One region of the Methylobacterium sp. Leaf88 genome, then DNA from elsewhere that is predicted to be linked to it. Evidence: predicted binding sites of a transcription regulator. Region 1 holds the regulator's gene; each other region holds the start of a gene.
What was found. The regulator LexA, encoded in region 1, represses DNA repair genes until DNA is damaged. The targets are predictions, from matches to a motif close to TGTTCNNNNTGTGTTCNG.

Region 1 (9,915 bases):
CGGATCCGGCGCATATCGAGCGGGTCCTGCGCGACCTCTCCCTGTGGGAGAAGCGCGACGCGCGGATCATGACTCTGTCGGGCGGTATGAAGCGGCGGGTGCTCATCGCCAAGGCCCTGAGCCATGAGCCGCGCATCCTCTTCCTCGACGAACCCACCGCCGGCGTCGACGTGGAACTGCGCCGCGACATGTGGCGCTTGGTGCGCTCGCTGCGCGACACGGGCGTCACCATCATCCTCACCACGCACTACATCGACGAGGCCGAGGAGATGGCCGACCGCATCGGCGTGATCCGCAAGGGCCAGATCATCCTGGTGGAGGAGAAGGCCGAGCTGATGCGCAAGCTGGGCAAGAAGCAGATGACCCTGAACCTGCAGGAGCCGCTCGCCGCCCTGCCCCCCGCTCTGGCGCGGCACGATCTCACCCTCAAGCCGGGCGGACAGGATCTGGTCTACACCTACGACACGAAGGGCGAGCGCACCGGCATCACGGCGCTGCTGGCCGACCTCGCCGCCGCCGGCATCCGCTTCCGCGACCTCCAGACCAGCCAGTCCTCGCTGGAGGAGATCTTCGTCGACCTCGTGAAGGAACGCGCATGAACTGGTACGCGGTCCGCGCCATCTACGGCTTCGAGATGGCGCGCTTCTGGCGCACGGCGCTGCAGAGCATCGTGGCGCCGGTCATCGCCACCTCGCTCTACTTCGTGGTCTTCGGAGCGGCCATCGGCTCGCGGGTCGCCTCGGTGGACGGGGTCGCCTACGGCGCCTTCATCGTGCCCGGCCTGATGATGCTCTCGCTCCTGACGCAGAGCATCGCCAATGCCTCGTTCGGCATCTACTTCCCGCGCTTCGCCGGCACGATCTACGAGATCCTCTCGGCGCCCGTCTCGCCGCTCGAGATCGTGCTCGGCTATGTCGGCGCGGCGGCTTCGAAATCGATCCTCATCGGCCTCATCATCCTGGCCACCGCCGCCCTGTTCGTGCCCCTGCGGATCGAACATCCCTTCGTGATGGTGCTGTTCCTGCTCCTGACGGCGGTCACCTTCAGCCTGTTCGGCTTCCTGATCGGCCTCTGGGCCGACGGCTTCGAGAAGCTGCAACTGGTGCCCCTCCTCATCGTGACGCCGCTGACCTTCCTCGGCGGCAGCTTCTACGCCATCGAGATGCTGCCGCCGTTCTGGCGTGCGGTGAGCCTCGCCAACCCGGTGGTCTACCTGATCAGCGGCTTCCGCTGGTCCTTCTTCGGCACGTCGGATGTCGGCGTCGGCGTCAGCCTCACCATGGCGCTGATCTTCCTGATCCTGTGCCTCGCCGGCGTGACCTGGATCTTCCGGACCGGCTACCGCCTGAAGACCTGAGGCGCGGTAGTGCCCTCTCAGAGCCGCTGGGCCAGGAAATCGAGGACGCCCGTGCGGTGACCGCGGTCGCCCACGGCCGTGCTGTGGTCGCGGTTCGGAAGTTCGAGGGCGGTGCCGTTCGGGAACAGCGCCGCCAGCGCCGGACCCGAGCCCGAGACGGTGTCGAGGGTGCCGGTCGTCACCAGGGTCGGTGACGAGATCTCGGCGACTTCGGCGCGCGACAGGGTCTGGCGCGAGCCGCGCATACAGGCGGCCAGGGCCCGCAGGTCGCTCTTCGTCTGCTCGGCGAAGGTGCGGAACGCGGCGGCCGTCGGGTTCGGGGCCGGTGCGCCGGGCTCCGCCTCCAAGGCCTCGGCGATCCCGTCGGGCAGGCCCTTGCCCTCGATCAGATGCAGGCCGAGACCGCCGAGCAGCAGCGAACGGACGCGCTCCGGCGCATCGAGAGCCAGGAACGCGGCGATGCGCGCGCCCATCGAGTAACCCATGACATCGGCCTTGGGGATCCCGAGATGGTCGAGGAGGCGGCGCGCGTCCTGGGCCATGAGGTCCGCGCCGTAGACCTCCGGATCGTAGAGCTTCTGGCTCTCGCCGTGCCCCCGGTTGTCGAAGGCGATGGTGCGGTAGCCGGCCTGGGTCAGGGCCCGGACCCAGAGCGTGTTGACCCAGTTCACCGCATGGTTCGAGGCGAAGCCGTGGATCAGCAGGACCGGGTCGCCCGACCCGCCGACGGCGGGGACGTCGATGTAGGCGAGGGAAACACCGTCGGAATCGAAGCGCTGCATGGGCTCGGGCCTTATCGGTCGGGGCATGGTCCCGCCTCCTTGAACCGTCGGGCGCGTGGACGGAAGCCCTCCGGTGGCGCATGGGCGCACATGAAAGCGGCGGCAGGTTGCCCTGCCGCCGCGTTTCGCCGAACCGGATCGTCCGATCGGATCAGAAGGTGATGCCGGTCTCCAGCATGTAGCGCTCCTGCGAGGTCTTCAGGCCGCTGCGGCCGAAGCCGAGGCCGGGCGTGATGTCGTAGAGCTGCACGGTCGAGAACTCGCCGCGGACGAAGTAGCGATCGAAGGTGAAGGTCGGGGTCACGGTGAAGGAGAAGGCCGAGCTGCCGGCGCCGTAGAGCACCGAGGTCTGACCGAACGGATTGTTGCGGTTGCCGCTCTGGCTGATGTACTCCACGCGGCCCGCGAGGGCGAAGTTGTCCGTGAAGGCGTAGCTGGCGAGGAGGGCGCCGCCGATGGTTTCGGCACCGGCGAGGCCCAGGACGGCGTTCTGCTCCACGTTGGTGTACTGGACGTACGGCGTCACGATCCAGGGACCGTCCGCATAGGTGTAGTTGGCACTGATGATGCTGCTGTTCTGCAGCGAGACGGGCGTGGCGTACTGGAAGCGAAGGCCGCGACGACCGAACGGGTCCGCGAAGTCGAAATTGGTGTAGCTGGAGAAGTGCGTGCCGCCGTTGATGCCCACCGTGTTGGCGGGGTCGATCTTGTAGGTGATCGCACCCGTGACCCAGTTGATCTCGCCGGAATAGAAGCCGTCGGTCGCGGCGAACGAGGCCGCCCACGGACCATCCGAGTAGTTCACCTGCACACCCTGGTTGATCACGTTCTCCTGACCGAAGAGGAGGCCGCGGGAGATGTTCAGGTTCTGGAAGGTGAACGGCAGCTCGGAGCCGATCAGGGTCGGCATCCGACCGCCCTGGATCGACCAGTTGTCGTTGATCACGTACTTTCCGAACACGATCGGCGCCGGGGAATACAGCAGGTCCGTCTGGTCGAAGGTGCCGTAAATCGGCAGGCCGAGGCCGGGGATCGAGTAGGCGCCGAAGGCGGCGTAGAACTGGAACGGGCCGTCGGCCTTCTGGATGAAGCCCATCAGGTTCGAGACGTCCACGCGGCCGGCCCGGTCACTCGGCAGCGGAGCGGGCGAGAACGTGTACTGGTTGGGCTGGGTGTAGAAGTAGCCCGTGACCGCACCGCCGACATAGACGTCGCCGAAGGCGCCGAGCGTCAGGCAGGACGGGTTCGGGTTCTGCTTAATGACGCCGCCATAGGCCGGGAAGGTGATCTCGGCCTTGCACGGCGCGGGCGGGGCAGGGACCGCCAGCACCTTCGCCGGCATGTCGGCCGCGAAGGCGCAGACCGAGGACAGCAGGACGGCGGAAAGGGCGAGAAGCGAGCGCTGCATGGCGATGGGAACTCTGCGGGAGGATCTGCGTTGGGGCGACGTTCTCAAAGGTTCCCGTTTACGGCAAAGCTATCCTTTGTGCAGACGCCTATTTTTCGGGCAATCGAGGCCGCTCGAACTGGGTTTCGGTCGTGGTGTTGCCGCAATGGAACAGGTCTGAGCACCAGATCCGGTCTCGACGATTGTCCTCTGCTTCCGAAGTGGCGCGACGGTCAGGTCTGATCTGCGGCCGACCGCATTCGCCCGGAGGGGGCGCTGCGGGCTGATCGGCCCGGAATGTCCGGGACCTTTCGATCCTCCCGCGGCGGCGTCGCTTGCCGCCGCGTCCGTGCGCTGGCATCAGCACGCACGATGAAAGACACGCAGCCCTACGGCACTTACGCTCCCACCGGCCTCGTCGCGCGCATCGCTCGGCAGACGGGCCGGATCTCCTACGCGAGCTGGGCCGGGCGACGCCTCGCCCTGTTCCTGCGCCGCGTGGCGATCGGGCTGCTGCGCGGCGCCCCTCTGGACGTCGAACGCTACGGCGCCCGCATGCGGCTCTACCCCTACAACAACAACTGCGAGAAGAAGGTGCTCTTCACGCCGCAGTTCTTCGATCCGGAGGAGCGCGCACTTCTCCGGGCGAAGCTTCAGCCCGGCTGCACCTTCCTGGATATCGGCGCGAATATCGGTGCCTACGCGCTGTTCGTGGCGGCCTTCGCGGGGCCGCGCGCCCGGATCCTGGCCGTCGAGCCGCAGCCGGACGTGTTCGACCGCCTGACCTACAACATCGCTCAGAATCCGTTCGGAACGGTCAAGGCGGTGGCCTGCGCGGTCGCCGACAAGGCGGGGGAACTCACCCTGTTCGTGGATCCCCGCAACCGGGGGGAATCGAGCCTGAAGATCGTCGGGACGAACGAGGGCGCGCAGATTCGTGTGCCGGCCGTGCCCCTGCTCGATCTCGCCCTCGGCGAGGGCATCGCGCGCATCGACGCGATGAAGCTCGATGTCGAGGGCGCCGAGGACCTGATCCTCGAACCCTTCCTGCGGGCCGCCCCCGCGAGCCTCCACCCGCGGCTGCTCATCGTCGAGAACGGCACCGACCAGTGGCAGATCGACCTGCCCGCCTTGCTCGAGCAGCACGGCTATCGCCGGATCGCTCGCACCCGCCTCAACCTGATCTTCGAGCGGGCCGACTGACGGGCCCGCGCGGTTCTTCTGGGACGCGCGCCCTACAGCACCGGGATGGCGTCGGCCACGGCGATGCCGACCGGGTCGATGCGGCAGCGATGGGCGTGGACGGCGACGCCGGCCGCCCGAGCGGCCTGAAGCGCCCGGTCGAAGGCAGGATCGAGGTCCCGCGCGGCGTCGAAGCGATCCGCCCACATCTGCACCACGATGATGACCATGGCACGGCCCCCGGCCTCGACGACGGCCGCGAGGTCCGTCATGTGGCGGGCGCTGCGGGCGGCGACGCAATCGGGAAATTCCGCGAGGCCGGGGCTGCGCATCAGGTGACAGTTCTTCACCTCGACATGGCAGGGCGGCATCCCCTCCCCCGTGGCGAGGAAGTCGACCCGGCTTGCCCGGGCGTAGCGGACTTCGGGCCGCAGGCCCGTGTAGCCGGCGAGGCAGGGCAGGCCGCCGGCTGCGAAGGCCTCCGCCACCAGGGCGTTCGGCCGCATCGTGTTGATGCCAACCCATTGCCGGCCGCCGGGCAGATCCGCCTCCACCAGTTCCCAGGAAAAGGGGAGCTTGCGCGTCGGGCCCCGGACGTCGGACAACAGGGCCCGCGCGCCCGGCACCGCAAGTCCCAGCATCGCCCCCGGGTTGGGGCAATGGGCCGTGATCACGGACCCGTCGGCAAGCTGCAGATCGGCGAGAAAGCGCTTGTAGCGACGCAACAGGCGCGCCTCGATCAGGGGCGAAGGGAAGCGCATCGCGGGTCCGGGGCAAGAAACGGGTTGATACGGGCCCCCGTCGACGGGGAATCGGGCCGTCGTGAGGCGCCCGGGCTGGTCAGTACCGACCGGATGCGACAGAATTCGCGCGGCGCGCCCGGGTCGATGACCGGGAAAGCCGCAGTTCGTCCGCGAGGCCGCCATGTTCAATCTGTTCGACATCCTTCAGGCGCAGGCGGGCCCCAACGCGCAGGGTTTCGGACGGCAGTTCGGCTTGTCGCCGGAGCAGAGCCTGCGCGCGATGGAAGCCCTGCTTCCGGCCCTCACGATGGGGCTGCAGCGGAACGTCGCCCAGGATCCGACCGGCTTCGCCCACCTCTTCAATCTCGTCGGCCCCGCCGCGCAGAAGTCGTCGAGCGCGACGCCGCAGATGGACATGCTGGTCCAGCAACTCTTCGGCTCGCCCCATCTGAGTCAGGCCGTTCTGCAGCAGGCCGCTGCCGTCAGCGGCGTGGCGATGCCGGCCTTGAAGCAGATGCTGCCGATCATGGCCGGCATGGTGGTGGCGGGGATCGTCCACGTCATGATCAACCAAGCGCCTGCCGCGGCGCCGGTCCCGCGCGCCGAGGCGAACCCCTTCGGCTTCCCGCCCAATGCCTGGTCGGAGATGATGCAGGCGTTCCTGAACTCCGGCGCCAAGGCCCCGAAGCCCGCGACGCCCTCGCCCCAGGCACGGCCGCGTGCGGCGTCGAAGTGGCTCGCGGCTTCGCCCCGGCCGGAGTCCGCCGCGCCGGACAGGTCGGCCACGGAAGCGCCCTTCGACGTGATGCAGCAGATGTTCCAGACGGGCCTGGAGGTGCAGCAGGAGAACGCCCGCGCGATGCAGCGCCTGTTCGATACCTTCTGGCAGGATCCCCGTAATCCCACCGAGACGGGCGGCAACGGTTCGGGTGACCGGCCCAAGGCAGGACGCACCGGGCAGCGCTAGCCGAAGACCCGCCGTCGGCGACGCCGACAGAGGACGGCAGAGAACCGATCGTCGCCGGGCCATCGACCCGAGGGCGCTGCGCCCGGGCGCCCTGCCGACCGGTTCCGACGCCGGCCGTCCAACTCGTTCGTCGGATCGGGGCACCACTCGGTCGCAGCGATGGCCGCAGCGGCAGGCCGGCGTGGCGCTCGGGCGACGCCCGGATCCGCCCTTGCCGAGGGGATCGAACGGATCGGGTCCGAGAGGCTTGAGATGGGAACCCTTGCAGAACACTTACGGAACGTTTAACGTGTTCGTGGTTTGTTTCTAGTGCCACCCGCCGCGATCCGTGGCGCTAACGAAGAGTGTCCCGCATGTTGACGCGTAAGCAGCTGGACCTGCTCCAGTTCATCCAGCTTCGGATGCGCGAGAGCGGCGTTCCCCCGTCGTTCGACGAGATGAAGGATGCCCTCGACCTGAAGTCGAAGTCGGGCATTCACCGCCTGATCACGGCCCTGGAGGAGCGCGGCTTCCTGCGCCGGCTGCCCAACAGGGCGCGGGCCATCGAGGTGATCCGGATGCCGGAGAGCCTCGGGGGGAATGCGGGCGCCCCGCGCGCCGCTCCGGCCTCCGAGGTTCGCCGCTTCACGCCGAGCGTGGTCGAAGGCGGCAAGGGCAAGGGCCTGCCGGCCGGCGCATCGGTGCCCCGACTGCCGACCACGCAGGCCACCGACGAGAGCGGTCGGGCCGTGACCATCCCGGTGATGGGTCGGATCGCGGCCGGTACGCCCATCTCGGCCATCCAGGAACAGAGCCATTCGGTGACGATGTCGCCGGATTTCCTGGCCGGTGGCGAGCATTACGCCCTGGAGGTGCGCGGCGATTCGATGGTCGATGCCGGGATCCTCGACGGCGACCTGGTGGTCATCCGCAAGCAGGACACCGCCAATACGGGCGACATCATCGTGGCCCTCATCGACGACGAGGAGGCGACCCTGAAGCGCCTGCGCCGGCGTGGATCGTCCATCGCCCTGGAAGCGGCGAATCCGGCCTACGAGACGCGGGTCCTCGGGCCGGATCGGGTGCAGATCCAGGGACGTCTGGTCAGTCTGGTGCGCCGCTACTGAAGGGGGTCCCCGTCCGGTTCATCGCCGGACGGATCCGACGGGTCGCGGGTGCGATCGGGGATTTCCGGTAAGACCGACGCAGGCGGTGTCGAAGATGGCAAGGACGTTCCCGGCGGGAACAACGGCTTGCGCAAAGGCGTCGCACGCCAGGGCACGACATCCCCGGGATGCTTCGCGGAGGCGAGGGACGGCCCATCGCGGGTGAGGCGAATCGCGGTCGCACCGTGCGATCCCAGGAAATCCCGGTCGATGACGATCGATGCGGCGCAGCCGCCGGGCGCGGATTGCCGGGTGATCAGGATGTCGGCCCTGGCGCAGTCCTCTCCGAGGGCACGCTTGTCGGTGGTCAGGGCGAGCACGCGGCCGTCGGGTGTGGTCAGGGTACAGCCCAGGCGATCGCAGCGCGCGCCCTCGAACCCCGTGACGTCCTGCACCCGTCGGTCGTCTCCATCGGCCTTGAGCCATTGCGCGAGCACGAAGGGGGGCGGCCGGCCAAGGGTGGCGAGCCGCCCATTGCGCTGGCGGATGGCGGCGCCCGCCCCCTCCCGATCGACGTAGATGTCGTAGCGATCCGGGGCAGCCGCACAGGCGATGCCGATCGCTGCCGGAATGAGGCCGAGCCAGCGCAGCGACGAGGCCGGGAGCGTCAGGACGATCAGGGCGGCGGCCAGAAGGCCGAGGGCCCCCGTGCCGAAGGCCGGGACCACGACGACGGCGTTGCCGAAGCCCGCGATCCAGGTCGAGATGGTCAGCATCCCCCGCACCGCCAGGCCCATGGCCCACCAGACCGGCTGATCCAGCGCGAACGGATAGGCGAGGATGCCCAGAACCGCTGACGGCATCACCGCCAGGGAGACGAGCGGCAGGGTGAGCGCATTGCCCACCAGCCCGAAGGGCTGCACCGTCTGGAAGTGGTAGGTGGCGAAGGGCGCGGTGGCGATCTGGGCCACGAGCGTCGTGGCCAGGGTGCCGACGACCGCCGCGGTCGCCAGGGCGAAGATCCGGGGGAGCAGGCCGGCACCGTCGCGCTGCCGCCCGCGTCCGGCGATCAGCGGCGCGCAGGCAATCAGGCCGGCCACCGCCGCGAACGACATCTGGAAGCTCGGGCCGAGGAGGCCGTCCGGCTCGCGGGCCAGGGCGATCAGGGCGGCGAGGGCCAAGTTTCGCATGCTGAGCGCCGGGCGGTCGACCAGGATCGCGCCTAGCATCACGAGGGTCATGATCAGCGAGCGCTCGGCGGCGATGTCCCAGCCGGAGAAGACGCAGTAGGCCGTCACGCCCACCATGGCGACGGCAGCGGCGATCTTCTTGATCGGCCAGTGCAGTGCCGCGAACGGAACGAGGGCCAGAAGCGCCCGCACGAGCCAGAACACCACGCCGGCCGCCAGGACCATGTGAAGGCCCGAGATCGAGACGACGTGGTAGATGCCGGCGGCGCGCAGGATGTCGTTGGTCTCGGGGCTGATCAGGCCGCGCTTGCCCGTCACCAGGGCCGCCGCCACCGCTCCGGCCTGTCCGCCGTTGGCGTCGGTGATGCGGCGCGTCAGGGCGTTGCGGGCCGCGTCGACGGCGGCCGCGAGGCGGATCTGCCAGTCCGCGCTCTCGGCCGGCGGCCGCAGGTCGACCTTGCCGACGAGGGAGCCCACCGCGCCGATCTCACGGAAGAAGGCATCCCGGGCGAAGTCGTAGCCTCCGGGGCGGGCGGCTTCCGGCGGCGGAAGCAGGCGCGCGGTCGCGGCGATGCGGTCGCCCGGCTTCAGGGTATTCGCCTTGCGGTAGGAGACCCGCACCCGGACCGGGCGGACCTCGGCGCCGAGGGTGCCAAAGCTCTCGACGCGGAGGATCAGGCGCGCCCCCTCCTCCCGCTCGTCCAGCCCTTCGATGGTGCCCACCAGCGGACCGATCGTGGTGCGGGCGAGGATCGGCCCGTCGACCGAGCGGACCCGCGCGGCGGCCGCCGCGAAGCCCAGGAGGGCGGCGACGGCGGCGAGCACTAGGGCCAGGCCGAACGGGCGCGCCACGAGGAGGGGCGTCGTCGCGGCGAGCAGGGCGGCGGCCGCGAGCGGCGCCAGGAGCGACGGCGTCCCCTGCGTACCGAGGAAGAACGCGAGGATGCCGCATCCGAACGCGACGGCGAGCCAGGCGAAGAGCCGGCGCTGCTCGATCTCGCGGGTCCATCCCGCCCGGAACCAGTCGCGGATCGGCCCGGCGCCCGGGCGACGCGCGGCGAGGTGGCGCGTGATGCGCCCCATCGCCGCCATCGCCCGCGCCTGCGCCATCGCGAAAACCTCCGGGCGTGCGTCCGTGACCGGGAGCCGGCGATGCGCCCTGCGATCCTGGGAACGGGACGATTCCTTAACGTGTGCCCGCGCGCATGCTACACGCGCGGTT
Region 2 (9,915 bases), on a different contig from region 1:
CGAGCAGCCCCATGATCGTTCCCTCCCGCGTTTGCGTGTCCGCGGAAAGATGGGCGCTCAGGCCTCGGCGGACAGCCCCTCCGGCGCGGGGGCCTCGGCCGGGGGGGCCGCGACGGCGGGCGCGGCGGCCGCGAGGTGCTCGCCCTTCTGGTAGGTCGCGATGTCGAAGGTGTCGTCCGGCAGGCGCGTGACGAAGCGCTCGGCCATCTCGAAGACCAGGAGGTCGGGCCGCACCCGCTCGACGTAGCCCCAGTCGATGCTCGACGACCAGACGAAGTGCACCTCGCGGAAGCTCTCCGCCAGGATGCCGGTGAGCATGATCGGCGCGAAATGCGCGTAGGAATCGCCGAACAGCACCAGGGTGCGCGGATCGACGTCCGGCCGGTCGTTCCGGAAGCAGACATGGGCGCCCACATGGAGATCCGGGGCGCGGCCGGCGGCCTCGTAGGCGGCCACGAGCGGGCTCGCGTAGGTCCGGCGGGCGTCGCGGTCGAGCACCGCATGGCTCGCCGTCTCGATCGGCTTCTCCGGAATCTTCTCGCCCAGATCGCGCACCCGGGTGGTCTCGTAGCGCTCGCGGGCATCGAGATCGGCCGGGGGCACCGCGCCGCAGGCCCGCATCAGCACGCCGTAGGCCAGCCGGCAGCCCTCGTAGTTCCAGTGCGTGTCGGTGCGGTAGTAGAGCGGCACCGCGCCGTCGCGCGCCGCCCGCATCGGCGCCAGCAGGTCGACGTAGTGGGGATTGTTGATCAGCCGCCGGGCCAGCACGCGGGTGGGCGCCTGGCGCGGATCGAAGCGCAGATCCTGGGTCCGGTCGTCGTAGACCGACAGCTTCTCGGGCACGACGACGTGCACGTAGCGGATGCCAAGCGCCTGGGCCCGGGCGGCCCGCGCCGCGACGAGCTTGACCCAGCCGCGCAGGCGCCACCACCGGGACAGGCTGGCGCGATACTGCTCGAGGACACCGTTCGTGCCTCCGATCAGGAAGAGCCAGCCCTCGCGCCCCACATGGACGATTTCCCGGTGTTTGCGCCGCATCGGGGCTCTCTACCCGGCCCGGACCGCCCTGAACAGGCCGGGCGGCGGCGGCCACGCCGCGGACCGTGGCGGCGCCCGGCCCTGGACGCAGCCCCCGCCCGCGCCATCTCCCTGCCTCACGCCGGATCGGACCATGACAGACCACACCCCCACGCCCGACCCGCTGATCCTCACCCTGGGGATGGATCCCGACACCTTCGCGCGGTTCGACGGCCTGCGCCGCCGGCACTTCCCGCAGGCGCTGAACCACATCCCGGCCCACGCGACCCTGTTCCACCACCTGCCGGGCCCGAGCGAGCCGGGCATCGTCGAGACCCTGTCGGCGATGACCCGGACCCAGGCGCCGCCGGAGGTGGCGGTGACCGGCCTGCGCTTCACCGGGCGCGGCGTCGCCTACGTGCTCGCCTCCGACGCCCTCTCGGCCTTCCGGGCGCGGCTCGCCGACCCGTTCGAGGCTTTGGGCGAGGGCCTGACCGCGCAGGATCGGCAGGGCTGGCGCCCGCACGTCACGGTGCAGAACAAGGTCGATCCCGGCACCGCCCGGACGCTGCACGCCGAGCTGGAGGCGGATTTCACGCCCTTCCGGTTCACGGCGCCGGGCCTTCTGCTCTGGCGCTACCTCGGCGGTCCCTGGGAGCGTCGCGCCAGCTTCGCGTTCGGGTAACGCCGCGTCCGCCCGGATGGAGGACGCCCCGCCGATCCGCTATGCCGGGAGCCCCCAGCCCCCCATCGACCAGTTCGCGAAGACGCCCGCATGAAAGCCCTGCCCTCCGGCTACCGCAACAATCCGCTCGTCACCCGGGCGAACGCCCTGCGCCTGGCCCTGCGCCTGAACGAGGTCGGCCCGGTCCTGGCGCTGCTGGCGGTGAGTCTCCTCGGCTACGGCTTCTTCGCCCTGGCCAACGAGGTCGGCGAGGGCTCGACCGCCGCCCTCGACCGCAAGATCCTCCTCGCCCTGCGCAATCCCGCCGATCTCTCCGACCCGATCGGGCCGCGCTGGCTCGAAGAGACCATGCGCGACATCACCGGGCTCGGCAGCGTCTTCACCATCGTGTTCGTGACGGCAGCGGCCTGCGCCTATCTGGCGATGACGGGGCGCCGGCGCATCGCCGTCTTCGTGGTCGCGGCGATCGGCGGCGGCGAGATCGCCTCGACGGTGCTCAAGATGTTCTACCAGCGCCCCCGCCCGGACCTCGTGCCCCACGGGATGGAGGTGTTCACCGCGAGCTTCCCCAGCGGCCACGCCATGATGTCGGCCATCGCCTACCTGACCCTGGCGAGCCTGATCGCCCGGGTGGACCGCCAGCGCGGGGTGAAGATCCTGGTGCTCATCGTCGGGGTGTCGATGACGCTGCTGGTGGGGCTCAGCCGCATCTATCTCGGGGTGCACTGGCCGAGCGACGTGGTCGCCGGCTGGTGCGTCGGAGCCGCCTGGGCCGCCCTCTGCTGGTTCGTCGCCCTGGTTCTGCAGCAGCGCGGCGACGTCGAGGCCCCGACCCGTCACGGGGAGCCGGAGCGGACGCCTTAACCCTACCGGACGATGAATCGCTCCGGCGCTTTCGCCCACCGGCACCGGGAGGCCACAACCCTGTTACCCCAATGCCACTTCTGAAGAGGGTCACATGGGTTCGATCACCCGCGAGCGTCGACAGGGCAACCGGCTGCGGAGCCTCCTCGGCGCCGAGATCCGCATCGCCCCGCACGCCTCCGACACGGCCTGCCTGATCCGGGACTGCGGTCCCGATGGCTTGCGCCTCGCGCTCAGCGACGGCGTGCCCCTGCCGGAGATTTTCACCCTCCATATCCGCAAGACCCGGCAGACGCGGCCGGTACGCCTGATCTGGCGGGGCGACGATTGCGTCGGCGTCCAGTTCGTGCCGGACCCGCCCGCCGCGGTGCCCATCCCCATCGGCCTGATGCGCGATCTTCGGGCGGCGCGCTCGGAGATCGCGTCCCTGCGGGCCCGCCTAGCTGCGCGGGGCGACGGGGCCTGAGGGCGGCAGCGGTCCGGTGGCGCAGGCCGTCGGATCGCCGGAACCGCGTTTCTCGCCGTGACGTTCCCGAAGAAGCAGGCCGGCGGTTCTCCATCCGCGGCCCCTGTCCCGCCGGAACCGACAGCGAGCTTCATGACGGATGACATCCCCCTCTCCCGCCGCAACGTCCTGCGCGCGGGCAGTGCGACCCTGACCGGCCTCGCCCTCGGGGCGACGGGCGCGGGCGCGGGCGCGGGCGCGCAATCGGGCCCGCCCGGCCCCTCGGTCCCGGCCGATACCGGCGCGGTGCAGGGCGGCAAGGTCATGTTCCCGAACTGGCGCGGCCCCGGGGACCGGGCGCCCCCGCCGCCCCCCGCCCCGATGCCGCCGGGCCAGCGCGTTGGCTTCGCCATCGTGGGCCTCGGACGCCTCAGCCTGGAAGAGATCCTGCCGGCCTTCGGCGAGACGAAGCGGGCCCGCGTGGTCGCTCTGATGTCGGGCACCCCCGCCAAGGCGAAGCTCGTGGCCGAGCAGTACGGGATCGCGCCGGAGGCGGTCTACGGCTACGACGAGTGGGACCGCCTCGCGCAAAACCCCGCGGTCCAGGCCGTGTACGTGGTGACGCCGAACGCCGTCCATCGCGGGGACGTGCTGGCCGCGGCCAAGGCCGGCAAGCACGTGCTCTGCGAGAAGCCGATGGCGAATTCCTCCGCCGAGGCCCGGGACATGATCGCGGCCTGCGCGGCGGCCAAGGTCAAGCTGATGATCGCCTATCGCTGCCAGTACGAGCCCTACAACCGCGAGGTGGCGCGTCTCGCCCGCTCCGGCGAGGTCGGCCGGACGCGCCTGATCCAGGCCTTCAACGGCCAGACCACCGGCCTGCCCCAGCAATGGCGCCTGAAGAAGGCCCTGGCCGGCGGCGGTGCCCTGCCGGATATCGGGCTCTACTGCCTGAACGGCGTGCGCGCCCTCACCGGCGAGGAGCCCGTCTCGGTGGAGGCACAGATCCATTCGCCGGAAGGCGATCCGAAATTCGCCGAGGTCGAGGAGTCGGTCTCCTTCACCCTGCGCTTCCCCTCGCAGGTCATCGCGCAGTGCCTGACGAGCTACGGGGTTCACGAGTCGCGCCGGCTCCAGGTCCATACCGACCGGGCCGCCATCGACCTGCAGAACGCCTTCGCGTATCGCGGCCAGCGCCTGGTGATCGCGCGACCGGACGGGCAGGCGGAATCGCAGGACACCCGCATCCTCGCGCAGAAGAACCAGTTCGCCCTGGAGATCGATCACATGGCGCGCTGCATCCAGGAGGATCGGCGCCCGCGCACCCCCGGCGAGGAGGGCCTGCAGGACCACGTGCTGATGGAGGCGATCTACGAGGCGGCCCGCACGGGCCGGCCCGTCACGGTCGGCCCGCCGCCGGGCGCACCGAGCGGCCTCGACGTCACCCGCGGCCCCGAACTCGACGCGGCGGGCTGATCCCGGGCGTCCGCCGCGTCGCGATCGGGTCTCGGCCGGCTACTCCGCCGCCGGCGTGTGGAGCGAGAGGAGGCGGGCCGTGCGGGCGTGGTCCACCGCCCGCCCGCTCTCGATGTCACCCGCGCCGAGATTGCGGCGCTCGTCGTTGATCGCCGCATGGACCGCGTCGATGGCCAGGATGAGGGCGCTCACGGTGCGGTTGTCGATGTTGCGCTCGCGGGCATGCTGGACGACGTCGGCCACAAGGTCGTCGGTCTCGCGCACGAGGCCGTCGAGGTCGGCCTTGCCGGTGGCGGCGCGCACCTCGCGCAGGATGTCGAGGAGCCGGTCGAGGACGATGTCGATGCGCTCGCGCCGCTTTCGGGCGAGGCGCTGGGCGACCCAGGCGACACCTGAGCCGACGGTGCCGCCGAAGAACGCCAGCAGGTAGATGTAGTCCTCGTAGCGCTCGAACATCGTCTGCTGTTCGCGCTCGAAGTAGTCCACCGCGCCGGGATGATTCGGCAGGCGAGCGCTCGTGGCCGCGACGGTGGAATCGAAATCCGGCGCCTTCATCAGGTTGGCGATCGGCGCCAGAGGCGCCAGCTTCGAGCGCCACTCGAACAGGTGCTGAGTCACCGAGGCGACCGTGAAGCGGCTAACGCCGCCGCGGGCCATCAGCCGGTAGGAGGCGCCCACCGTCTTCACGTCCTCGTCCGGGCGCTTCGGGCGACCGCCGAAGGTGCCCGCCGGGATCGTCACGGATTGCAACTCGGGCATCCGCTGGATGATCGCCCCGCCATCCGGCACAGAGACGAAATTGATCTTCTTCTCGGCCGAGGCCGCCTCGACGGCACGCACCGTCGAGATCGCCGCCTTCGAGGCCGGAGCGGCGATGACCGCCACCGCGTCGACGCGGCCCTCCGCGATGGCGCTGGTGACCTCCTGGGGGGTGAGCGGCACGAGGGCGATCCGGGCCGGGCCGAGCCCGGTTTCGGGGACCGGCTCGGCCGCCGGCTGGGCGGAGAAGTCGTAGAAGGCGAGGAGGTTCGTCAGGAACGGCATGTCGGCGGCGTGCCGCTCGACCACGCCGAGGCGCTTGCGCGCGAGGTCGGGGAAGTTCTCGATGCCCGCCGCTTCCGGCGCGGCGATCAGCAGGGCCTCGTCGTGCAGGATCGCCAGGGTGAGCCCGTTCTCGGGCAGGAGGACGTCGGGCCGAACCACGGCGAGGTCGGCCTTGTTGCGCTGGAGCGCCTCCGCGCTGTCGCGCACGTCATCGTAGAAGTTCAGCTTGAGGCGGACATCCTCGCGACCGCGGGCCAGAGCCTGGGCGTAGGTCTGAAGCAGGGTCGCCTCGGCGCCGTCCCGGGGACCGACCGCCACGGTTAGGGTGGTGGGACGCGACAGGTAGACCAGCATCCCCGCCACGACGGCGAAGCCGAGCGCCAGAAGGACGAGAAGCCACTCGCGTCTCACGAGAAATGCCGGCATGGCAGGAACGAGCCTTTGTCCAGCGGGATCACCATATCTGCGAGACCGACCCCCGAACCCCGTCCGGATCGTGAAGAACCGATGACACCGCGAAACGTTGCGTCCCGCCGCCCCACCGGAGCCGCACCGGATGACCGGGCCGAGGTCAAACCGCCCCCGCCCGTCACCCCCGCCTATCTCGAGCGGGCGGCCCTGCATTACCTCGAACGCTACAGCGCCTCCGTGGCGATGCTGCGGCAGACCTTGAAGCGCCGGGTCGACAAGCGCTGCCGCCTGCGCGGGGAGGAGGCGAGCGCCTTCGCCGAGGCGATCGAGGCCACGGTCGCCCGCGCGGTCGGCGCCGGCCTCGTCGACGACGCCCGCTTCACCGCCGGGCGCCTCGCGGCCCTGCGCCGGCGCGGTGCCTCCGCCCGGGCCCTGTCGGCCAAGCTCGCCGCCAAGGGCGTGTCGCGCGAGCAGGTGGCGAGCGCGATGGAGGCCGAGCGCGAGACGGCGGAGGCGGGCGTCGACCTCGAGGCGGAAGCGGCCCGGGCCTATGCCAAGCGGCGGCGCCTCGGACCCTGGCGCCGGCCCGGGACGCGCGAGGCCCATCGCGACCGGGATCTCGCCGCCATGGCCCGCGCCGGCTTCCCGTACGGCCTCGGCCGACGGGTGATCGAGGCCGATCCCGACGCCGAGCCCCTCGACCACGAGGCTTAGCTCCGGGACCGGGCTCCGGGCTTTGGTTCCCAGCTATAAGGCTGCGACATCGCGGCGGCGGAGAAAGCCCGAATCCGTGCGCGAAAACTTGAACGAAGCGCGAACGAGGCGCATTTCTCACCGATGGACGAAATGCTCGCGAAGAAGCTGCGCATCCTCGCCGATGCCGCCAAGTACGACGCCTCGTGCTCCTCGTCCGGGGCGCCCAAGCGCACGGCCGGCAAGGGCGAGCTCGGCTCGACCACCGGCGCCGGCATCTGCCACGCCTATACGCCGGACGGGCGCTGCATCTCGCTCCTGAAGATCCTGCTGACGAATTACTGCCTGTTCGACTGCGCCTACTGCGTGAACCGGCGCTCCTCCAACGTGCAGCGGGCGAAGTTCTCCGTCGAGGAGGTCGTGACCCTCACGGTGGAGTTCTACAAGCGCAACTACATCGAGGGCCTGTTCCTCTCGTCGGGCATCATCAAGTCGCCCGATCACACCATGGAGCTGCTGACGCGGGTGGCGAAATCGCTGCGGCGCGATCACGGCTTTCGCGGCTACATCCACCTGAAGTCGATCCCGGAGGCGAGCCCCTGGCTGATCGAGGAGGCGGGCCTCTACGCCGACCGTCTGTCGATCAACGTCGAGCTGCCCACCGAGGCGAGCCTGGAGCGCCTGGCCCCCGAGAAGGACGGCGCCGTCATCCAGAACGCCATCGCGCAGATCGGCGAGCGCATCGCCGAGGCGAAATCCGAGAAGCGCCGGTTCTCGCCGGCCGGGCAGTCGACGCAGGTCATCGTCGGGGCCGACGCCACCACGGACGAGGCGCTGATCCGCAAGAGCGCCCTGCTCTACGGCTCCTACAACCTCAAGCGGGTCTACTACTCGGCCTTCAACCCGATCCCGGACGGGTCCACCATCCTGCCGCTGACCGCGCCGCCGCTCCAGCGCGAGCACCGCCTGTACCAGGGCGACTGGCTGCTGCGGTACTACGCCTTCACCCCCGACGACGTGGCCGACGCCACCGAGGACGGGATGCTCTCCCTCGACATCGACCCGAAGCTGGCCTGGGCCCTGAAGCACCGGGCGCGCTTTCCCGTCGACGTGAACGCCGCCGACCGCGAGATGCTGCTGCGGGTGCCGGGCCTCGGCGCCCGGGCGGTGGACAAGATCATCCGGGCCCGCCGGCACACCCGCCTGCGCCTCGACGACGTCGCCCGCCTGACCTCGGCCCTGAAGCGGGCGCGGCCCTTCCTCATCGCCGCCGACTACCATCCGGCGGGCGGCCTCACCGACCGGCTCGACCTGCGGGCACGGCTCGCCGACCCGCCCAAGCAATTGTCGCTGTTCTAGGATGGCGGGCGCACACCGATCGGCTCCTCCCTCCCCCGCGGAGGGGACAGGGTTCGGGCGCGGCGCGCTCGAAGCCGTCGACCTCTCCCCGGGCGCCGACCTCGAGGGCTTCCGGGCCGCGGCCCGTCGCCTCGCCGGCCGGGGCATCCCGCCGAAGCGGGTGCTGTGGTCCATCGGCGAAGCGTCCGGGCTGTTCGGGGCGCCGCCCCCCGCGCCCTCGGAGGAAGCTCCCTTGAGCCTGCCGCGCGGGGTGGGCGAGATGGTCGCCCGGGTGGTGCTGCACCGCGACCCTGAGCGCTACGCCCTGCTCTACGATCTGATCTGGCGCATCCAGCGCGGCGAGCGGCGTTTGCTGGAGATCTCGAGCGACCCGCTGGTCCATCGCCTGGAGCGGATGCGCAAGGCCATCGCCCGCGACCTGCACAAGATGCACGCCTTCCTGCGCTTCCGCCGCGTGGAGGGCGATGGGCCGGAGCGCTTCGTCGCCTGGTTCGAGCCGGACCACCACATCCTGGGGGCCGCCGCCCCGTTCTTCGTCGATCGCTTCCGCGGACTGGACTGGACCATCCTGACGCCGGAGGCCTCCGCCCGCTGGGACGGCGATGTCCTCGCGTTCGGACCGCCAGGGCGACGCGAGGACGCGCCGGCACAGGACGGATTCGAGGCCGGCTGGCGCGATTACTACGAGAGCACGTTCAACCCCGCCCGGACGAACCTCGCCGCGATGCGGGCGGAGATGCCGAAGAAGTACTGGCGCAACATGCCCGAGACCGCCGCCATTCCGGGCCTCGTCCGGCAGGCGGCGGCGCGGACCGGCGCCATGATCGAGAGGACGCCGCAGATGCCGGTCAAGCGCAATCCCGCCCGGGCCGTCGCGGCCATGGCGGACCAGGCCCCGGATTCGCTGGAGGCGCTCAACGCCATCATCCGGCGCTCGGAGCCGCTGGTCCCCGGCGCGACCCAGGCCGTCCTCGGCGAAGGACCGCTGGGCGCGTCCATCGCCTTCGTGGGTGAGCAGCCGGGCGACCAGGAGGACCGCCAGGGGCGCCCCTTCGTCGGCCCAGCCGGGCAACTGCTCTCACGGGCGATGGCCGAGGCCGGGATCGTGCGAGGCGAGGCCTACCTCACCAATGCGGTCAAGCACTTCAAATTCGAGGAGCGGGGCAAGCGCCGCATCCACCAGAAGCCCACCGCCGGCGAGGTCAGCCACTATCGCTGGTGGCTCGACCGGGAGCTCGATTTCGTCGCGCCGAAGCTCGTGGTGGCGCTCGGCGCCACCGCCGTGCTGGCGCTGACGGGCAAACAGATCCCGATCACCCGGGCGCGCGGCCCGGCGGATTTCGAAAAACCCTATGCGGGGTTCATCACCGTGCACCCGTCCTACCTGCTGCGCCTGCCGGACGAGGCGAAGGCGGAGGCCTACGCGGCCTTCGTGGCCGATCTCCGCCGCGTCCACGACCTCGGGCGCTCCCTGGCCGCCTGACGCCTCACGCCCCCTCCTCCTTGTGGGGGCGCAGCTCCGGCGTGACCTGGTCGATCGCGGTCTCGATGGGGGCGGAGCGGCTCTCAACCCGGGTGCTGTCGACGAAGATGCGGGCCTCGCCCTCCTTCAGGCCGAGGCTGCGCAGGGCGTAGAGAGTCATGCCGAAGGCCAGTTCGCGCTCGGCCATCAGCACGAGTCCGACGCCCTGCTCCTCGAAGTGGCGGCGCTCGCCGTCGTTGTGGGTGCGCACCAGGGTGTCGATGCCGGGATGGATCTCCCGGGCGAGCTCGACGATGCGCCGCGTCGTGTGGGCCTCCGGGGTCGCGACCACGATCAGGCGGGCCTGGGCGATGTCGGCGGCCTGCAGGATGCCCGGCGCCGTGGCGTCGCCGAACACCGCCTCGATGCCCTCCTGGCGCAACTCCAGGACCCGGCGGC
Region 3 (9,915 bases), on a different contig from region 1:
CGGCCGCTCTGCCCCGAGATCGCGATGGCCGGTCCAGGTGATCGTGCGGGGCCGGCCGGAGGCGGTGACGGCGCGGTCGCCGACCTGCAGGTCCTCCACGGCGACCTCGCCCCGCGTCGTCAGGATGCGCGTGCCGGACCCGAAACAGAGGGCAAGGGGCGACTGGTCCACGTTCGAGACGGGATTGTTGTACTGAAAGCCGTCCTGGTTGGTGAACAGGATGTAGACGTAACTGCCGGCTTTCTCGCCTGTCGTGGGAAAGCGCACGACGGTGCCATCGGTGCCGGTCTTGCCATAGTAGGTGAGGCTCTGTGGGTAGGGTGTCCCATCGGGCTGTATCACGGTGATGGGCTCATTCGACGTATCGCCGAACACGCCGAGGTTGTCGCCTGACCCGGTGCTGGCGGTTTCCATCAGCGTGTAGCCCGGCGGGTCGGACATGACATTGCCCACCAAGAACCCGTCTGAAGCCGGCCGCAGTTCCACGAAATTCTTGTACGTGATGGAAGGATTGGGGCCGGACGACATCGTTGCGCTCCATGTATCGATTTGTCTATAGCGTTTCTAGGATTTCATAAATTTAAAAGCCAATAGAATTCGACAGAAATACTTCTATAGCTATATCTCAATACATCGAAGGTATAAGAACCTATTTAATCGGGCAATGTGAAAGTCGCGCAATTGTGCAATGAGGTCGGCACGGGACGGTGAGGGGCGGAAAGCGCGTTCTCCTGCACTCAGGTGCTTCCCACGAGTCTGTGGAACGGCATGCGAAACTTCACACGCCGTTGCGGCACTTTTTTTTAGCGGTTGGATTCGCAGTTGCGGATTGGATTGGTGGCCGCACCTAAGTCGACGCGTCGGAAGGGTGACGATGGCGCCGGGGTGCCACCCGTTTGCGCGATCGATGCGCGAGGGCCGGTCGCTGCGTCGGCGCCGGGAAGGAGCGAGAGGTCGTCATTGCCGCCGCGACGAAACGGGCCCGGTGGGGCTCGCCGTTCAGCCGGAGCGTGGGCGGCGTCGCGGCGCGCGTCCGCCGTCCTGTTTCGCGAAGCGGGGGCGGACGGCGTCCCGGGGACCGCCGGCTTCCGGCCCGGTGTTCTACGTGGAGGCAGCGCCGGGGATCGTTCGGACTGCGGAGCGCTCGCGGACCGAACGCGTCCGAGACTGGGTCACATCCGCCGAATGGTCACGCGGATGCACGGCGACGAAACAGGCTCGGACTCAGGATGACCGGTTGAGGGCAGCGCCGATATAGTTGTACATCGCGGTCGTCTGGTCGGCGAAGTACCGCATCGCGGTCACGATCGCCAGAAAGACCATGGCCATAATCAAGCCGTACTCGAGGGCCGTCGATCCGGACCTGTCTTCGAGGAAGCGGCGGGCCAGGATCTGCAGATCGTGCCGCGCCGGAAATCTCCGCCGACCCCTGGCCTGTTCGCAATCCAGTTCGGTCATGGCCCCAGGGAATCTTTCGCGGACGTCGATCGTGGGAAACGCTACGCGACCTTCCTTGCGGAGGACTTAAACGGATCGTCGAAGTCCGGACTTGAGCCGATGCGACGGGCCGGGCGCGTCAGCCCCCGGTCCGTCTTTCACGCTTGCCCGACCCGACCAGGCCATCGGATCGAGCCGGCCGGCCCCGCGGCGACGGTCAGGCCTTGCCAGATTCCTTGCGCAGGGCATCGATCCGCTGGGATGCCTCGGCCTTGTCGAGATCAGGGTCGAACGCGTCCGGGTCCTTCGCCTCTTCGGACAAGGTCTTGAGGTAGGACGCTTGCGCGCCGGTCATCGGCTCGCCGCCGGTGGTCCACTCGCTCGGATCCTTGATCTGGTTCGAGACATCCTTCGGATCGGTCTTGGGGTTCTCGTGAGCTTTCGAAGCGTCAGACTTGGACGTGCCGGACGTCGATGAGTCGGACTTGGATGCCTGGGTCTTGTTCGCCTGGGTGCCGGCCATGTTCGGATCCTCTGGTTCACGAAATGTTCTAGTGAACGCGAGGCTCAACGGCGGGTTCCTGCGCCTGCGCCCGATAAGGCCTGTCGTCCCGTGGTCATCTGTCTCACGGGTTCGCGCGGTTCGGATACGTAGGCGGTTCTCGCGATCGGCTGTTCCCATTGGGGGAACGGGACTCGGCGTGCCGTCACGCGTCCTCCGATCCCAGGCTTGACGGGTCGCGTCCGGGCTGGAACATGTCAACAACGCTGACGTACATCGAGGTCGCCCGAGACGTGACTGCCCACGCGATGCGAGATGCCGACGCCGACGCGCCGCTGCCGTCCTCCGGTTCCGGCGATGATCTCATCGAGCTTCTGTTCTTCGCCTACCGGGATTTCGTCGGCGACCCCGACCGCATCCTGGCCCAGTACGGCTTCGGCCGGGCCCATCACCGGGTGCTGCACTTCGTCGACCGCTATCCGGGTCTTACGATCGCCGAACTCCTGGATATCCTGCGCATCACCAAGCAGAGCCTGAACCGGGTGCTGAAGGATTTGATCGAGCAGGGCTACATCGCGCAGAAGACCGGCACCAGCGACCGGCGCCAGCGGCTGCTGTTCTGCACCGCGGCCGGGGCGGACCTCGCCGGCGACCTCATGCGGGTCCAGAGCCGGCGGGTGGCGCGCGCCCTCGCGGCATCGGAGCGCGGCGGCGAGACTCCCCTCTCCGCCGAGAGCTTCCTCTTCGGCATGATCGAACCCGACGCGCGCGCGGCCGTGCAGCGCCTGATGTCCCGGCGCGCCGGCAAGGCCGCCTGATGGCCACGCCCGGGGCGCGCCCGACCGCCGATCTTCCCGACCATGCGCCGCACGTCCTGGTGGTCGACGACGATCGCCGGGTACGGGAACTGCTGTCGCGTTTCCTCTACGAGCAGGGCTTCCGCGTCACCGCGGCCGGGAACGTGCCCGAGGCCCGCACCAAGGCACAGTGCTTCGTCTTCGATGCTCTGGTGCTCGATGTGATGATGCCCGGCGAGAGCGGTTTCGATTATGCCCGGGAAGTCCGCCAGACCTCGCGCGTGCCGATCCTGATGCTGACCGCGCGCTCGAATCCCAACGACCGGGTCATGGGCCTGGAGATCGGCGCCGACGACTATCTGCCCAAGCCCTTCGAGCCGCGCGAGCTGATCCTGCGCCTGTCGAACATCATCAAGCGGCGCAACGAGGCCGGCGGCCGTGCCCAGAGCCACGACACCGTGACCTTCGGACCCTTCGCCTACCGGATCGACCGGGGCGAATTGCGCCGCGCGGACGAGCTGATCCGGATCACCGAGCGCGAGCGCGAGATCCTCACCCTCCTGGCCCAGGCCGCCGGCGGCAACGTGGAACGGGAGGCCCTGGCCGGAAGCGGCGGCCTCGCCGCCGAGCGCAGCATCGACGTGCAGATCAACCGCCTGCGCCGGAAGACCGAGGTCGATCCGGCCAATCCCCTGTTCCTGCAGACGGTGCGGGGCGTGGGTTACCGCCTCGCGGTCGACTGAGCCCATGGCCGGTACCGGCCTGCTCCAGCGCACGGCGACCCGCCTCGCCGCCCTGCCCCGGCCCCGGCGGATGTGGCGGATCGTCAGCCGCGCCATCGGCGATCTCCTGCCCAAGGGCCTCTATGCCCGATCGCTCATCATCATCATCGCGCCGGTGGTGCTGCTCCAGTCGGTGATCGCCTACACCTTCATGGAGCGCCACTGGCAGCTCGTGACGCGCCGCCTTTCCTCCGCCGTCACCGCCGACGTCGCCGCGCTGATCGACATCTACGAGAGCTACCCGCAGGACAAGGATTCCGAGACCCTCACCCGGATCGCCAACGACCGGCTCAACCTCGACGTCGACATCCTGAAGGGGGCCAAGCTCCCCCCGGCGGGGCCGCGGCCCTTCTTCTCGATCCTGGACGAGGCCTTGTCCGAGGAGATCCGGCGCCAGATCCGCCGGCCCTACTGGATCGACACCGTGGGCCGCTCCAGCCTGATCGAGATCCGGGTCGCGATTCCCGACGGCGTGATGCGCGTCACCGCCCGGCGCAGCATGGCCTACGCCTCGAATTCGCACATCTTCCTCCTTTGGATGAGCGGCTCGTCCCTGGTGCTGCTCGGCGTCGCGATCCTGTTCCTGCGCAACCAGATCAAGCCGATCCTGCGGCTGGCCGCCGTCGCCGAGAGCTTCGGCAAGGGCCGTGAGATCGAGTTCCGGCCCCGCGGGGCCCGCGAGGTGCGCCAAGCCGGCCACGCCTTCATCGAGATGAAGCGGCGCATCGAGCGGGCGATGGAGCAGCGCACGACGATGCTCAACGGCGTCAGCCACGACCTGCGCACCATCATCACGCGGTTCAAGCTCTCCCTCGCCCTGGTCGAGCAGACCCCCGAGGTCGAGGACCTGCAGCGCGACGTCGACGAGATGAGCCGCATGCTGGAGGCCTACCTCGCCTTCGCCCGGGGCGATTCGGGCGAGGTGGCGGTGCCCACCGACATGCGCGCGCTCTTGGAGGACCTGCGCACCGACGTCGAGCGCCTCGGCGCCCATGTGGAGGCGGTGGACCTCGAGGACCATCCGCGGCTGACCCTGCGGCCCGACGCCATGCGGCGCTGCCTGTTCAACCTCGCGGCCAACGCGGCCCGCTACGGCGAGACCGTCGCGATCACGGGGCGGCGCGAGGCGAGGGCCTTCCTGGTCTCCATCGACGACGACGGCCCGGGCATCCCGCCCGATCAGCGCGAGGAGGTGTTCAAGCCCTTCGTGCGCCTCGACGATGCGCGCCAGGATGCGGGCGGCTCCGGCCTCGGGCTCTCCATCGCCCGCGACATCGCCCGGGCCCATGGCGGCGACGTCAGCCTGCACGACAGCCCGCTCGGGGGCCTGCGCGCCACGGTGCGGATCCCGGCCTGATCCGGGCTCATCGACCGCAGGAAAGCGTGGCCGATCCAGCTTGGCGCCGGGTGCGGGGCGATGCTATGAGAGGCGCAGCAAACGCCACAGGGACCGGTGAACCGGGTCCGACAGAGGTTGAGAGACCCGCCCATGAACAGCCCGCTGACCCCCCTCCTGATCCTCCTGCTCCTGCCGATCACCGCCATCTGCGCCGTGCTCTACACGGATGCGGGCATCGAGCCGGCGCTGTTCTACGCCACCGTGAAGACCTTCGTGGTGCTCTTCATCGTCGCCGGCGGCCTCTGCTTCGCCGCGAGCCGCCTGGCCGCCCGCAGCGAGGGCTGAGCGCGCGCGAGCCCAGGACCGCCGACGAAAAGGCCCGGACCGAAAGGTCCGGGCCTTTTCGTTTGGCCCCCCTGCTGGCGGCCTATTCGGCCGCGATGCGCGGCGGCAGGATCGGCTTCGGGTCGTTGGCCGAATGGGTCGGCAGCCGCGCGAACGCGCCCTCCGTCGGCTCGTCCACGCGTCCGACGAAGCGGCCGAAGACCCGCACGAAGAGGCGCGACAGGTCGTCCACCAGGACGAAGATCGCCGGCACGAAGACCAGCGACAGGCCCGTGGAGACGATCAGGCCGCCGATGACCGCGATCGCCATGGGCGCGCGGAACTCGCCGCCGATGCCGAGCGCCATGGCGGAGGGCACCATGCCGGCCGCCATGGCGATGGTGGTCATCACGATCGGCCGCGCGCGCTTGCGGCCGGCATCGATGATCGCGGTGGCACGGTCGACTCCGCGGGCCATCTCCTCGACGGCGAAGTCCACCAGCATGATGGCGTTCTTGGTCACGACGCCCATCAGCATCAGGATGCCGATCACCACCGGCATCGAGATCGGCTTGTTGAAGATCAGGAGGCCGAGGATCGCGCCGCCGATGGAGAGCGGCAGCGAGAACAGGATGGTCAGCGGCTGTAGAAAGTTCCCGAACAGCAGCACCAGCACGCCGAACACCATCATTAGGCCGGCGCCCATGGCGAGGGCGAAGCCCTCGAAGACCTCGCCCATCACCTCGGCGTCGCCCGTCTGGCGAATGGTGACGCCGGGCGGGAGGTCCTTGGCGGTAGGCAGGGCGAGGACGGCGCCGATCAGGGCGCCGAGGGCGTCCGAGCCCTCCATGTCCGCCTCCAGGGCGACCCGGATGGCCCGGTCGTAGCGGTCGATGGCTGTGGGGCCGCGCCCGAGGCTGAGATCGGCCACGGTAGAGAGCGGCACGGCCGCGCCGCCCTTGACCGGGACCTTCAGCGTTTCGAGCTGCGAAAGGTCGCCGCGCAGGCGCTCCGGCAGCTGCACCCGGATCGGCACCTGGCGGTCGATGGTGTTGAACTTGGCCAGATTCGCGCCGATGTCGCCGATCGTGCCGACCCGCACGGTCTCGGCGATGAGGTCGGTCGTGACGCCGAGATCGGCCGCGACCCCGGCCTTCGGGCGGATGCGGATCTCGGTGCGGTCCAAGGGGGCCGTCGAGAGCACGTTGACCAGGTGGGGCACGCCCGCGGCCTCGCGCTGGAGCTTGGCCGCCGTCTCCGCCACCACCCCCTTGTCGGGGCCGGACACGATCAGGGTCACGTCGCGCTGGCCGCCCTCGCGCAGGGCCCAGAATCGGATGTCGGGCACGTCGTGCAGGATCGCCCGGATGGCGATGTCCACCTGCTTCTGGGTGCGATGGCGGGTGTTCTTCGGAGTGAGATTGATGGTGAAGGTCGCGAGCCGGACTTCCTTCTTCCCGGGCAGCTGCCGGCCGCCGTCGACGAAGACGCTGCGCACCTCCGGCAGGGCGCGGATGCGCTCCACGAGGGCGTCCGTCACCTGCGTGGTGTCGGCGAGGCGAGCCCCCGGCGGCAGTTCCACCACGAAGATGGTGCGGGCGGCGTCCTCCGCGGGGAGAAAGCCCGCCGGCAGCAGCCCGGTGGACAGGATCGACCCGGCGAAGCAGGCGAGCCCGAGCACCAGGGTGATGAATTTGTGGCGCACCGACCAGGCGACCACGCGGGTGTAGCCCCGCATCACCGGGCCCTCGCGGGTGTGATCGGGGCCGTGATCGCGCAGGAAATAGGCGGCGAGCAGGGGCGTGATCAGGCGGGCCACCAAGAGCGACATGAACACCGCCGCCGCGATGGTGAGCCCGAACTGCTTGAAGTACTGCCCGGCGATGCCGCTCATGAAGGAGACGGGGGCGAAGATCGCCATGATCGTCGCCGTGATGGCGATGACGGCGAGGCCGATCTCGTCGGCGGCCTCCAGGGCGGCGCGGTAGGGGGATTTCCCCATGCGCATGTGCCGAACGATGTTCTCGATCTCCACGATGGCGTCGTCGACGAGGATGCCGGTGACCAGCGTGATGGCGAGCAGGCTGACGGCGTTCAGGGAGAAGCCGAGGCTGCTCATCACCCAGAAGGTCGGCAGCACCGAGAGCGGCAGGGCGATCGAGGCGATCAGGGTGGCACGCCAGTCCCGCAGGAACAGAAAGACCACGACGACCGCCAAGGCGGCCCCCTCCACGAGGGACAGCATCGCCGAGTGGTAATTGCCCACCGTGTTGGTGACCGAGGTGTCGATCAGGTCGAAGCGCACACCGGGATGGCGGGTGCCGAGTTCGGCGATGCGCTTGGCGACGCCGACGGCGACCTCCGCGTCGCTGGCACCGGTGGAGCGCGAGATCGCGAAGGCCACCACGGGCTCGCCGTTGAAGCGCGCGAAGGTGCGCGGCTCCTCCGAGCCGTCCACCAGGGTGGCGAGTTCGTCGAGGCGGACCTTGCGCCCGCCGGGGACGACGATCGAGGTTTCCGCCAGGGTGTCGAGGCTGGCCGCCCCGGCCAGGGTGCGGATGGACTGCTCCTGCCCGCCGAGTTCGCCGCGCCCGCCCGCCATGTCGGCGGCGGTCAGGCGCAGCTGCCGGTTCACGTCGGCGGCCGTGATCCCCAGCGCCAGCAGGCGGTCGGGCTTGAGGGTCACGCGGACCTCGCGGGCGACGCCGCCGAGGCGCTCGACGCCCCCGACGCCCTTCACGCTCTGCACCTGCCGGGCGATGACGTCGTCGATGAGCCAGGACAGGTCTTCCGGCGTCATCGCGGGCGCCGAGGCGCCGTAGATCATGATCGGCAGGCCCGCGATCTCGACGCGGTTGATGATCGGCTCCTCGATGGTGCGGGGCAGGTTCACCCGCACTTTCGAGATGGCATCCTTGACGTCGTTGACCGCCCGGTCGCTGTTCACCTCCAGGCGAAATTCGATCGTGGTGCTGGAGACGCCCTCGGAGATCGTCGAGATGACGTGCTTGACGCCCTTCACCCCCGCCACCGCATCCTCGACGACCTTGGTCACCTGGGTCTGCAGCTCCGAGGGCGCGGCCCCGGATTGCAGCACCTGGACGGAGACGATGGGGATGTCGATGTTCGGAAAGCGCGTGATCGGCAGCGCGCGGAAGCTGACCAGTCCGAGGACCACCAGCACCAGGAAGAGGACGAGGGAGGGGATCGGCTTGCGGATCGCCCAGGCCGAGATGTTCAGGCGCATGGGATCGTCCGATCAGCGGGAGGCGGCATCGGCCGCCGGAGGCGTCGCGGCCTCGGCCGCCTTGATGGGTGGAACCACGGGCCGGACGCGATCGCCGTCGCGCAGGAAGCTGCTGGCACGGGCCACCACCACCTCGCCCGCCTTCACGCCGGAGCGAACCTCCAGAACGCCGTCGGCGGCGAGGCCGGGCACGATCCGGCGGGCCTCGACGCGGTCGCCGGCGACGATGAAGACGCTCGCACCGCCATCGGCGCCGTAGAGCACCGCCGAGAGCGGCACCGCGACGCCGGTGCGGCGTGCGACCTCGACCTTGCCGCGGGCGAAGGCGCCGATGCGCAGGCTCGCATCGGGATCGAGGCCGATGCGGATGCGTCCGAGGCGCGTTGTACGATCGATCTCCGGATCGATGCGCCGCACCCGCCCCTTCAGGGTCCGCCCCTCGTCCCAGTCCAGGCGGGCCGGATCACCGACGTGGAGCCGCGGCATCCATACCTCCGGCACCTCGCCTTCGAGTTCGATCTCGCCCCGGGCGATCAGGCGGAACATCGGCTCCCCGGCGGCGGTCGCGGTGGCCCCCACCCGGGCGGTGCGCCGGCTGACGATCCCGGCCTCGGGGGCGCGGATCTCGGTTCGGGCACGCCGCAACGCGATCTCGGCGCCCTGGGCCCGCGCGGTGGCCAGATCGGCCTCGGCCAGCTGAAGTCCGCCCCGGGCGGCCGCGAGCCGGCCCTCGTTGCCCTGGGCGGCGGAGACGCGCTGCTCCAGGGTCACGGCCGTGGCATTGCCGGTGCGGATCAGGCTGCGCGTGCGCTCCAGGGCAAGGTTCGCCTCGACCTGGGCCGCCTCGGCCTGCACGATCTGGCTCCGGGCCTGGATGATCGCGGCCTGAGCCTTGGCGATGCCGGCGGCGTTGGCCGCCTCCTGGGTCACGATCATCTCGAGGGAGAGCCGTGCCAGGGGCTGGCCCCGGGCGACTCCGGCGCCCTCCTCCACCAGCAGGTCGGTGATGCGAAGGCCCTCGATCTCGGGCGCCACCAGGATCTCGTCGCGGGGCACCAGCGTGCCGGTCACGACAGCGAACTCCACGATCTCGCGGGCGACGGCCGATGCCACCGTCACGGCGGGTGCGACGGCGGCCGGATCGGGAACCGCCGCCGGCTCCGCGGCGCGGGCGACGGGGGCGAGCGACGCGGCGCCGGCCAGCACCGCGAGGGCGAAACGAAACCGGTGTCCGAACGGCACGGGCCGAGGGGGGCGCATGGCAGGGCACTCGACGCGGGTGGGATGTACGGGCTTGCGGGGCGAGACCGGCAAATTCATGGCACACCTCTCGGGCGACGTCCGCGTTGCCGGGACCTCGCCCCCGCTCGGTGCGAGGATCGGCAACATTTTGCCTGCCGTCACGTTAGGACAATCGTAGACCTTTTCCGGTCGAGGGTTAACGAACCATGAGCATCTTCGAGGTCCGTCAGCAGTCGAATGGCGCC

Region 2: a site for LexA is predicted at 6,745-6,762, ahead of ASF20_RS14360 (putative DNA modification/repair radical SAM protein). Genes of this name have one in related genera too.
Region 3: a site for LexA is predicted at 2,188-2,205, ahead of ASF20_RS12695 (DUF3072 domain-containing protein). Genes of this name have one in related genera too.

What each region holds. Positions count from the first base shown of each region.
Region 1 covers NZ_LMMK01000015.1:58,052-67,966, reverse strand. Annotated here, with positions in the region: gene ASF20_RS11030 (ABC transporter ATP-binding protein) at 1-599, shown strand, start outside; gene ASF20_RS11025 (ABC transporter permease) at 596-1,357, shown strand; gene ASF20_RS11020 (alpha/beta fold hydrolase) at 1,375-2,139, opposite strand; gene ASF20_RS11015 (outer membrane beta-barrel protein) at 2,291-3,553, opposite strand; gene ASF20_RS11010 (FkbM family methyltransferase) at 3,899-4,729, shown strand; gene sfsA (DNA/RNA nuclease SfsA) at 4,762-5,469, opposite strand; gene ASF20_RS11000 (DUF937 domain-containing protein) at 5,633-6,418, shown strand; gene lexA (transcriptional repressor LexA) at 6,772-7,524, shown strand; gene ASF20_RS10990 (ComEC/Rec2 family competence protein) at 7,518-9,776, opposite strand.
Region 2 covers NZ_LMMK01000024.1:7,953-17,867, reverse strand. Annotated here, with positions in the region: gene ASF20_RS14400 (glutathione S-transferase family protein) at 1-13, opposite strand, end outside; gene ASF20_RS14395 (hypothetical protein) at 58-1,038, opposite strand; gene ASF20_RS14390 (2'-5' RNA ligase family protein) at 1,172-1,702, shown strand; gene ASF20_RS14385 (phosphatase PAP2 family protein) at 1,793-2,566, shown strand; gene ASF20_RS14380 (hypothetical protein) at 2,661-3,032, shown strand; gene ASF20_RS14375 (Gfo/Idh/MocA family oxidoreductase) at 3,165-4,487, shown strand; gene ASF20_RS14370 (TAXI family TRAP transporter solute-binding subunit) at 4,527-5,957, opposite strand; gene ASF20_RS14365 (RecX family transcriptional regulator) at 6,039-6,656, shown strand; gene ASF20_RS14360 (putative DNA modification/repair radical SAM protein) at 6,780-7,994, shown strand; gene ASF20_RS14355 (UdgX family uracil-DNA binding protein) at 7,996-9,477, shown strand; gene ybaL (YbaL family putative K(+) efflux transporter) at 9,482-9,915, opposite strand, start outside.
Region 3 covers NZ_LMMK01000020.1:224,985-234,899, reverse strand. Annotated here, with positions in the region: partial or broken gene ASF20_RS23355 (Hint domain-containing protein) at 1-441, opposite strand, end outside; gene ASF20_RS12700 (Flp family type IVb pilin) at 1,225-1,458, opposite strand; gene ASF20_RS12695 (DUF3072 domain-containing protein) at 1,655-1,960, opposite strand; gene ASF20_RS12690 (MarR family transcriptional regulator) at 2,248-2,757, shown strand; gene ASF20_RS12685 (response regulator) at 2,757-3,479, shown strand; gene ASF20_RS12680 (ATP-binding protein) at 3,484-4,875, shown strand; gene ASF20_RS12675 (hypothetical protein) at 5,008-5,202, shown strand; gene ASF20_RS12670 (efflux RND transporter permease subunit) at 5,285-8,428, opposite strand; gene ASF20_RS12665 (efflux RND transporter periplasmic adaptor subunit) at 8,441-9,688, opposite strand; gene ASF20_RS24635 (hypothetical protein) at 9,877-9,915, shown strand, end outside.